One region of the Neorhizobium sp. USDA 3394 genome, then DNA from elsewhere that is predicted to be linked to it. Evidence: predicted binding sites of a transcription regulator. Region 1 holds the regulator's gene; each other region holds the start of a gene.
What was found. Region 1 encodes PhoB, which activates phosphate uptake and scavenging genes when phosphate is short. Its sites were predicted from a motif close to TGTCATNNANCTGTCAT; they were not measured.

Region 1 (3,271 bases):
GTGGGTTCCCCTCGAAGGGCATGTGGAAGCAGATCGCGGAAGAGATCGGAGTCTCTCCCGAGGCATTGTACCGGGAGATTGCACGCCGGAGATCGTAGCCAGGTCTTGCGGACGGTGCGGAAGGACATATGGCAGGGCGAAACAAGATCTACCGGGGCGATCCAAGGATCGTAACTTAGTTTCCTATTGCGCCCGGTTGAAGCGCCCTGTCAGAAATGTTCCGGAGCCAAGGCGGCTAGTCCTCCATGTCCTCTACGCGGGACGCATCGGTGAAGCTTATGCTCTGCACCACGCTGCCCGAGACGGGGAGACAGGGATGTGGATATTCACCGCTTAGTCACCAGCACTCCGGGCGCGGCGTCGGAGAACCGGACCAACCGGCGAAGGCATATCTGAAGGTGATTGCGGTCGACCCGCAAGGTACGGCGGAGGCGTTGGCAAAAGGCGCTGCATAGTTCCAATAGCTGGCGAATGCTGCTTCGCCAGCCTCCATGGCAATGATCCGCCGGGTCGCCATCAGCCGGTCAGGATAAAGATTGGCCCCAAGTCCAAAGAGACGCCTGTCAGAAATCGCCCAATGCGTATCCGGTGCCGCGCACGGTCCGGATCACGTTGTCGGACTTGCCAAGGCTGATGACTTTGCGAAGCCGGCCGATATGGACATCGATCGCGCGCTCATCGACGTTCGTGTCGTCGCCCCACAGGGAAGCCTTGAGCTCCGAGCGTGAATAGACCTTGCCGGGCGTCCGCATCAGGAATTCAAGAAGCTTGAACTCCTTCGGCCCGAGCTTGACCTCGCGCTTCTGCCGGTGAACCCGATGGGCTTCCCGGTCGAGCGTGAGATCGCCCACCTTGAGCATATGGTCCAGGAGGGCGGGGTTGACCCTCCTGAGCAGGTTCTTCACGCGGACGACGAGCTCGACCGGGGAGAATGGCTTCATGAGGCAATCATCGGCACCCGCAGCCAGGGCGACCAGGTGAAGGCCCTCCCCACCCGATGGAACAAGGAGTATGATCGGAAGGCGCGATAGGACCGGATCGAGACGCACTTCGCGGCAGACCTCGAGACCTTGCACACCCGGAAGGTCCGAACTCATGACCAGGATATCCGGCGGAACGGCCTTCAGGCGATTGGAGATCTCGGCACCACTGGCCAGCATCGATACGACGAAGTTGTCGGCCGCGAGGGCTTTCTGCAATATCAGACGAAACGACTCGTCGTCGTCGACCAACAGGACCCGCGCGCTCATCTCGTGGCCACCAACTATGTTTCCATGGAGTATCCGGCACCGCGGACGGTGCGGATTACATCCTGCATGTTGGAGAAGTTGAGTGCCTTGCGAAGTCTTCCCACATGGACGTCGACCGTACGCTCGTCGACATAGATGTCATGGCCCCAGACGCCGTCCAGAAGCTGCGAGCGGGAGAAGACCCGGCCTGGCGCCGCCATCAGGAATTCGAGCAGGCGGAATTCGGTCGGGCCCAGACGCACCTCGCGGCTCTTGCGGTGAACGCGATGGGTTTCCCGATCGAGTTCGATGTCGCCGCAGCGGAGCACGCTGGAGAGCACTTCCGGACGAGCCCGCCGCAGCATGGCCTTGACGCGAGCCATCAGTTCCGGCGTCGAGAACGGCTTCACCACATAGTCGTCGGCACCGGTGGCGAGGCCGCGAACACGTTCGCTCTCCTCGCCGCGGGCCGTCAGCATGATGATCGGCAGGCGCTCCGTTTCCGGGCGCATGCGCAGCCGGCGGCAGAGTTCGATGCCGGAAACGCCGGGTAGCATCCAGTCGAGGATCAGAAGGTCCGGTACCCGTTCCTGAAGCCGGATCTCGGCTTCGTCGCCCCGCAAAACGGTATCGACCTCATAACCCTCGGCTTCCAGATTGTAGCGAAGAAGCACGCTCAGCGCTTCCTCGTCTTCTACGACAGCGATTTTTGGCAGCATTCTTCAGCCTGCTCCGTCAGCATTCCGTCTTATTCGGTGATAGCGCCGAGCGTGTTCGACGAGTCGTCCTTCGGACGATCGCCTTCCGGCTGGGCGCCTGTCGTCATGTAGTAGATGGTCTCGGCGATGTTGGTGGCATGGTCGCCGATACGCTCGATGTTCTTGGCGCAGAACAGCAGATGCGTGCAGGTGGTGATGTTGCGCGGATCCTCCATCATGTAGGTGAGGAGTTCGCGGAACAGCGAAGTGTACATCGCGTCGATTTCCTCGTCGCGGCTGCGGATCGCCTCGGCCTTTTCCGCCGAACGCGTCGCGTAGACGTCGAGGACGTCCTTGAGCTGCACGAGGGCGAGATCGGAGAGATGCTCCAGGCCGCGGGCGAGCTTGCGCGGAACGCCGGTGCCCTGAACCGCGATGACGCGCTTGGCGGTGTTCTTGCCAAGGTCGCCGACGCGCTCCAGATCGGAGGCGATGCGCAGCGAACCGACGATCTCGCGAAGGTCGGCTGCAACCGGCTGGCGACGGGCGATCGTGACGATCGCCTTGTCGCCGATCTCGCGCTCGGCGTGATCGAGGATCACGTCGTCGGAGATGACCTTCTGCGCGAGTGCGGCGTCGGAATTGACCAGCGCCCGCACGGCGTCCGAGCACATCTGCTCGGCGAGGCCGCCCATTTCGGAGATGCGGCGGCTCAGGTATTTCAGTTCGTCGTCATAGGCCGACAGGATATGGGTCGATGCCATCTTCTAGTCCTCAAAATTGATTTTCAGGCGGCACTTTCGGCTGGATCAGCCGAAACGGCCCATGATGTAATCCTGGGTGCGCTGATCGTCGGGATTGGTGAACATCTTGTCGGTGTCGTTCTCCTCGACGAGCTGGCCGAGATGGAACATGGCGGTGCGCTGCGACACGCGGGCAGCCTGCTGCATCGAATGCGTCACGATGACGATCGTGTAGTTGGCTCGCAGTTCATGGATGAGTTCTTCAACCTTGGCGGTCGCGATCGGGTCGAGCGCCGAGCAGGGTTCGTCCATGAGGATGACTTCCGGCGACACGGCGATCGCACGGGCGATGCACAGACGCTGCTGCTGGCCGCCGGAAAGCCCGGTGCCGGATTCATGCAGGCGATCCTTGACTTCGCCCCAGAGGCCGGCGCGCTGCAGGCTCGCCTCGACGATCTGGTCCATGTCGGCCTTGTTCTTGGAAAGGCCATGGATGCGCGGACCATAGGAGATGTTCTCGTAGATGGTCTTCGGGAACGGGTTCGGCTTCTGGAAAACCATGCCGACGCGAGCGCGAAGTTCGACGACGTCGATCGCCTGG
Region 2 (3,271 bases), 2.0 Mb from region 1:
GTTTCCGGCTGATCGTCTTCCCCCAGGCGATGCGGGTGATCCTGCCGCCGCTTTCCAACGACTTCGTCTCGATGGTGAAGGATAGTTCGCTCGTCTCGGTCCTCGGCGTCGCCGACATTACCCAGATGGCCAAGGTCTATGCCGCCGGCTCCTTCCGCTTCTTCGAGACCTATTCGATCGTCACCTATATCTACCTGCTGCTGACGATCGGCCTGTCGCTGGCCCTGCGCGGCATGGAAGGGCGTTTGCGGAGAAGAACGGAGCGGTGAGGCGGCCCAAAATCCGCCTCCCGTTTCAGTCTCTGTCTGCGCCCCGCGACGTCAACGACGGCAGGGCGCAGTGTGTGGTTCAATAGACTTCCGGAACGTACATGTCCGCCGGTACCGGATGACGGATGTAATCATCGTTCCGGACGCGGCCCGGGAGGTCGATGGGCTCCTTCGGCACGGTCTCGTAAGGCACCTGGGCGAGAAGATGGGCGATGCAGTTCAGCCGCGCCTTCTTCTTGTCGACGGCCTGCACCACCCACCACGGCGCTTCCGGAATGTGGGTGCGCTGGAGCATCTCTTCCTTCGCCTTGGTATATTCTTCCCAGTGGACGCGGCTTTCGAGGTCCATCGGCGACAGTTTCCACTGTTTCAACGGATCGTGAATGCGCATCTTGAACCGGAATTCCTGCTCCTCGTCGGTAATCGAGAACCAGTATTTGACGAGAATGATGCCGGAGCGGACCAGCATCCGTTCGAATTCCGGCACAGAGCGGAAGAACTCTTCCAGCTCGTCCTTGGTGCAGAAGCCCATGACGCGCTCGACGCCGGCGCGGTTGTACCAGGAGCGGTCGAACAGCACCATTTCGCCGGCGGTCGGCAGATGCGGCACGTAGCGCTGGAAATACCACTGGCTGCGTTCGCGCTCGGTCGGGGCCGGAAGGGCGACCGTGCGGCAGACGCGCGGGTTGAGGCGCTGGGTGACGCGCTTGATGGCGCCGCCCTTGCCGGCCGAGTCGCGGCCTTCGAACAGCACGACCATCTTCAGCTTCTTGTACTGCACCCAGTCCTGCAGGCGGACGAGCTCATGCTGGAGGCGGAAGAGTTCGCGGAAGTAGATCCGGCGGTCGATCGTCGCCTCGGCAGGCTCGGACATGCCCTCGACGACCAGCTCGTCGAGCCGGTCCTCTTCCATCTGCAGTTCCAGCTCTTCATCGAAGCTGTCGGCGATCTCTTCCTTGATGCGGCTGAGCTGGTCTTGCATGGGTGCGGACATGGCAGGCATTCCTCCGTTATGGAAACTCAGATCAACCACGTTTCCGCGAAAGCTTTATGACAGAGATGCGACGGATTTTCTGCGAAGCAATTCGATTGCCGATTTCTTCGGAAACTGCTATTGCAGCGGCCATGGGATCGAAATTCGGATGCCTCGCGAACCATATCGTCGTGCTGCAGGACCACAAACGTCTGCCGGCACGGTTTTTTGCGCGAGTATCCGGGGCGCTTTGCGACCGACTTAGCTGATTGTTCAGCTTGCGGCGGCTCGTGCTGCCGGACACCCATTTTCTGTTTCAGTCAGCTTTACGGACAGCAGCCATGAGCGCACCCCGCACCCTTTACGACAAGATCTGGGACGACCACGTCGTTTCCGAGGACGAGAACCACACCTGTCTTCTCTACATCGACCGTCACCTCGTTCACGAAGTGACGTCGCCGCAGGCGTTCGAAGGCCTGCGCATCGCCGGCCGCAAGGTCCGTGCTCCCGAAAAGACGCTTGCCGTCGTGGACCATAACGTCCCGACCACGGCCGACCGCCACGAAGGCATCAAGAACGAGGAAAGCCGCATCCAGGTGGAAGCGCTTGCCCAGAACGCCCATGACTTCGGCGTCGAATATTATTCGGAAAAGGATGTCCGCCAGGGCATCGTCCATATCGTCGGTCCGGAACAGGGCTTCACCCTGCCGGGCATGACCATCGTCTGCGGCGACAGCCACACGTCGACGCACGGCGCATTCGGCGCGCTGGCGCACGGCATCGGTACCTCCGAGGTCGAGCATGTGCTCGCCACCCAGACGCTGGTGCAGAAGAAGGCGAAGAACATGCTGGTGCGCGTCGACGGCCAGCTGCCGCCGGGCGTCACCGCCAAGGACATCATCCTTGCCATCATCGGCGAAATCGGCACCGCCGGCGGCACCGGCCACGTCATCGAATTCGCCGGCGAGGCGATCCGCGCGCTCTCCATGGAAGGCCGCATGACGGTCTGCAACATGACGATCGAAGGCGGCGCCCGCGCCGGCCTGATCGCGCCCGACGAAAAGACCTTCGAGTATATCAAGAACAAGCCGCGCGCCCCGAAGGGCAAGGCCTGGGATATGGCGCTCGACTACTGGAAGACGCTGCAGACGGACGAAGGCGCGCATTTCGACAAGGTGGTCGTACTCGACGCCGCCAACCTGCCGCCGATCGTCTCCTGGGGCTCCTCGCCGGAAGACGTCATCTCGGTTGAAGGTTCCGTTCCGAACCCGGACGATATCCAGGACGAAACCAAGCGCACCTCCAAATGGCGCGCCCTGGAGTATATGGGCTTGAAGCCCGGCACAAGGATCACCGATATAGCCATCGACCGCGTTTTCATCGGCTCCTGCACCAACGGCCGCATCGAAGACCTGCGCGCCGCAGCCAAGGTTGTCGAAGGCCGCACCGTCGCGCCGACCGTGTCCGCCATGGTTGTCCCGGGCTCCGGCATCGTTAAGGAACAGGCGGAAGCCGAGGGTCTCGACAAGATCTTCAAGGATGCAGGTTTCGAATGGCGCGAGCCGGGCTGCTCGATGTGCCTGGCGATGAACGACGACCGCCTGAAGCCGGGCGAGCGCTGCGCGTCGACCTCCAACCGCAATTTCGAGGGCCGCCAGGGCTACAAGGGCCGCACCCATCTCGTCTCGCCGGCCATGGCCGCCGCAGCTGCGGTCGCGGGTCACTTCGTCGATATCCGCGAGTGGAAATAAGCGTCTTTCAATTTTGACTTCGAGATGCCCGGCCCTCAGCGCCGGGCATTTTCGTTTCAGGCCCTAACCGAGCACCTTGACCACCGTCCCCTTGCGCATGAAGCGGAGCAAACGCTTCATATCCAGGAGGCTGACGGCGATGCAGCCGGCCGTCGGCTCGTAGCCGGGCTTGATAAGGTGGAAGAAGATCGCCGAGCCGCGGTTGCGTGCTCGCGAGGTGATGTTCCAGTCGAGCACGAGGCAGATGTCATACAGCCCGTCGGCCCGCATCATCTCTT
Region 3 (3,271 bases), 2.0 Mb from region 1:
CGACGAAGAGAAGCCTGTCGGGCATGGGCTCGTTCCTGATCATGGGCCTGTTCGGCCTGATCATCGCCTCGATCGTCAACATCTTCCTGGCGTCTTCGGCCCTCGGCTTCGCGATCTCCGCGATCGGCGTGCTGATCTTCGCAGGCCTCACCGCCTACGATACGCAGAAGATCAAGGAAATGTACTTTGACGGCGACGACGTCGCGGTTGCTGGCCGCAAGGCCATCATGGGCGCTCTGACCCTCTACCTCGACTTCATCAATCTCTTCACGTTCCTCCTCCAGTTCCTGGGCAACCGGAACAACTAATTCGAGGAATGCGAACACGAAAAAGGCGGCCTCCGGGCCGCCTTTTTTATTGCCCGGCTTCGCGCCGCAGCATAGTCTTCGGCCATTCCTTTCAACGGCCTGAATCTCAATGACATTCCATCTCCGCGACGCCTCCCCCGCCGATCTTCCGACCATCACCGATATCTATCGCGACAGCGTGCTGAACGGCACCGCAAGCTATGAGCTCACCCCGCCGGACCAGGCGGAGATGACGGCTCGTTTCGAGGCGATCCGCGCCAAGGGTTACCCCTATATCGCAGCGGAACAGGAAGACGGCACGCTCCTCGGTTATGCCTATGCATCCGCCTTCCGGACCCGCCCGGCCTATCGCTGGCTGGTCGAGGATTCGATCTACCTGGCACCGGAAGCGCGCGGCAAGGGCGTCGGAAAGGCGCTGCTCAAGGAACTGGTGGTGCGCTGCGAAGCGCTGGGCTTCCGCCAGATGGTCGCCGTCATCGGCGGTGCAAGCCCCGCCTCCGTTGGCCTTCATCGTGGCCTCGGCTTCGAACTGACGGGCACCCTGAAGGGCACCGGCTTCAAGCACGGGAAGTGGCAAGATACGGTGCTGATGCAGGTCTCGCTCGGCGAGGGCAATGAAACCGATCCGGATCCTGGCGTCTATCCCGGCTCGCTGTTCACCGAATAGAACGCCGCCTCAGTCGATCAGTTTCAGCACCTTGTCGAACACCTTGAGCACCTGCGGCAGTTCATGGCCGCGTTTCATGATCATGCCATGGGTGTTCATCACGGAGTAGGCGCCCTGCTTGCCAGCGAGCTTCGGGTTCTTTTCGATTCGGAAGAGCGGGCTTTCGCCGGAGCGTTTGAAGACGGAGAACACGGCCCGGTCCTTGAGATGGTCGATCGCGTAGTCCTTCCACTCCCCCTCGCCGACCATTCGGCCGTAAATCCTTAAAATCGCATCGAGTTCGCGCCGGTGGAAGGTGACCGGTGCGGGATCGCGGTTCTGCCGATATTCACTGAGATCGACGACGACGGCTGCGTCCCGGGGTCTCTGGCTCCCGGGTAAATCCGGCTGATCTGTCATCAAGACTCCCAAATCGTCAAATGTCAGAGATGTGACAGTGTGCCCGAGAGGCCGTAAAAATCAACCCGGCAATTCGCCCGGAACGAACCGTCACGATTTTATTCTTGCCCCATTTCGAACAAAAGAGTGCCCGATTTCGAAGCGAGATTGGCATCGTTGGTTGGCGCCGTTTTCAGCGCCATATGGCCCGGTCTGGTGCATTGACCCTTACCCCCAGCCCCCCAATGTTATTGGATCGGGCCGCCAACAAGAGTTCACGCACAATCAGGCAAGCTAGGAACCGCACCCGCGGTCAGTATTTTTTGCGGCCTGCCATCAGCACGGTCGCGCCGAGAATTGCCGCAGGCTCGCCGCCCGGGCCGGATGTCTGCAGCAGGATCGCGCAGCCATCCTTCTTCGACTTGCCCATCAGCTTGCCCGGCAGGGTCAGCTTCATGCTCTGGCCGTTCCAGGTGCCGACCGACTGCACGTCGTAGACGGCGTGCCAATATTCCATCGTCTTGCCGCTGTTTTCACCCTTGGTGACATCCACCAGCTGGCGCTTTGTGAAATACGCGACGACGACGTCAGCCTGCCCCTTGCCGTCGCCGATCTCGATTTCGATTTCGTCGCCGCGCATCGCCGCGGTGACCGGGACGTCGAGCCCCTTGCCGGTTTGGCCGAGTGCCTTCACCTTGTCGTTGATGATCGTGAGGTCGGTGCCCTTGACATGATCTCGGCCGTTGATGACGGCCTGGGGAGTATAGACCCCGCTCCGGCCCAGCGTCTTGGCATAACCATATTGACGCTCGGTATTTTCCTTGGAACTCAGTGTGTCGGTCCAGCCGAGATAGTTCCAGTAATCGACATGGTAGGAAAGCACGACCATGTCTCCCTGCGCCACCAACTCACCCAGAGCGGCGTCGGCCGGCGGGCAGGAGGAGCAGCCCTGGGAGGTAAAGAGTTCGATCACGCCCTTCGGCGCCCTGACCTCTCCTGCAAATGCAGCGCCCGCATAGAACAGGCCCGCAACAAGGAGTACGGAGCGAAAACGAGAGGGCATGGGTGGCAGACCTTTTTATCAGGGCAACTGTTATCCACGATTGCTCGCGGCGATCAAGGGCCTAACGCACGGGATGGCGGAAAGTAACCACCAGCCCCCCTCAAGAGAAAGTCACGAAGGGGTGAAGACCGGATATTTGATCGGTTTCCGAATGCGTTTCCCTGGACATCAAACTTCGCGAAAAACGCGCCGAGGTCAAATCAGTTTGAGCAGGCCTTGAGTAAAATAAACGGCACCTACGCCGGTGACGATCCAACGCGTCCAGGCGCGGAAATTCTGGTCGGTCATCTTCTGCAGTATGTCGTTGCCGGCCCGCGCCCCGAGGATCGCGATCGGCGCCGCGACCAGCACCGCAATCCACTCGGCAGCCGGCAGGTCAGAGGCCGCATTCCAGTAGAACACCACCTTCGTTGCATGCGAGGCGACCTGTACCGCAGCCTTGGTGGCGATCACCTTGCGCCGGTCCATCGTCGTGCGGATGAAGAAAATGTCGATCGTCGGCCCCGACACGCCGACGCCGACCGTCAGCGCTCCGGCGATCAGCCCGCAGGCCAGTGCATGCAGCGGTTTCGAGGCATCGAGCCGCAGTTTCGAGACCGGCATCCAGACGAGGATCGGCATCAGCCCGATGGCGATCGACACGACGATGAGATCCGGCTGATAGTCGACGATCAGCAGGATGATGCTCGAGATGACGAGCCCGAGGCCCAGGATGCCGAGAATGCGGTAGTCGATATAGGCGCGCGAGAACCAGGCGCGCGACCCGTTCGAGACCGTCTGGATGACGCCGTGGATGGCGATCGCGGTACCGACGGGAAAGAGGAAAAGCAGCACCCAGAGCAGGATAAGCCCGCC

Region 2: ppk2 (polyphosphate kinase 2) is a predicted target of PhoB. The motif match lies at 1,309-1,325, and genes of this name have one in related genera.
Region 3: ACZ9EJ_RS20460 (DUF2794 domain-containing protein) is a predicted target of PhoB. The motif match lies at 1,395-1,411, and genes of this name have one in related genera.

The regions. Positions count from the first base shown of each region.
Region 1 is NZ_JBWCDU010000001.1:2,155,337-2,158,607, forward strand. It holds gene ACZ9EJ_RS10300 (Crp/Fnr family transcriptional regulator) at 1-98, shown strand, start outside; gene ACZ9EJ_RS10305 (winged helix-turn-helix domain-containing protein) at 564-1,250, opposite strand; gene phoB (phosphate regulon transcriptional regulator PhoB) at 1,265-1,948, opposite strand; gene phoU (phosphate signaling complex protein PhoU) at 1,978-2,691, opposite strand; gene pstB (phosphate ABC transporter ATP-binding protein PstB) at 2,737-3,271, opposite strand, start outside.
Region 2 is NZ_JBWCDU010000001.1:4,149,161-4,152,431, reverse strand. It holds gene ACZ9EJ_RS20305 (amino acid ABC transporter permease) at 1-269, shown strand, start outside; gene ppk2 (polyphosphate kinase 2) at 349-1,263, opposite strand; gene leuC (3-isopropylmalate dehydratase large subunit) at 1,584-2,993, shown strand; gene ACZ9EJ_RS20290 (L,D-transpeptidase family protein) at 3,057-3,271, opposite strand, start outside.
Region 3 is NZ_JBWCDU010000001.1:4,181,260-4,184,530, reverse strand. It holds gene ACZ9EJ_RS20470 (Bax inhibitor-1/YccA family protein) at 1-308, shown strand, start outside; gene ACZ9EJ_RS20465 (GNAT family N-acetyltransferase) at 418-975, shown strand; gene ACZ9EJ_RS20460 (DUF2794 domain-containing protein) at 985-1,374, opposite strand; gene ACZ9EJ_RS20455 (DUF1223 domain-containing protein) at 1,667-2,416, opposite strand; gene ACZ9EJ_RS20450 (sulfite exporter TauE/SafE family protein) at 2,612-3,271, opposite strand, start outside.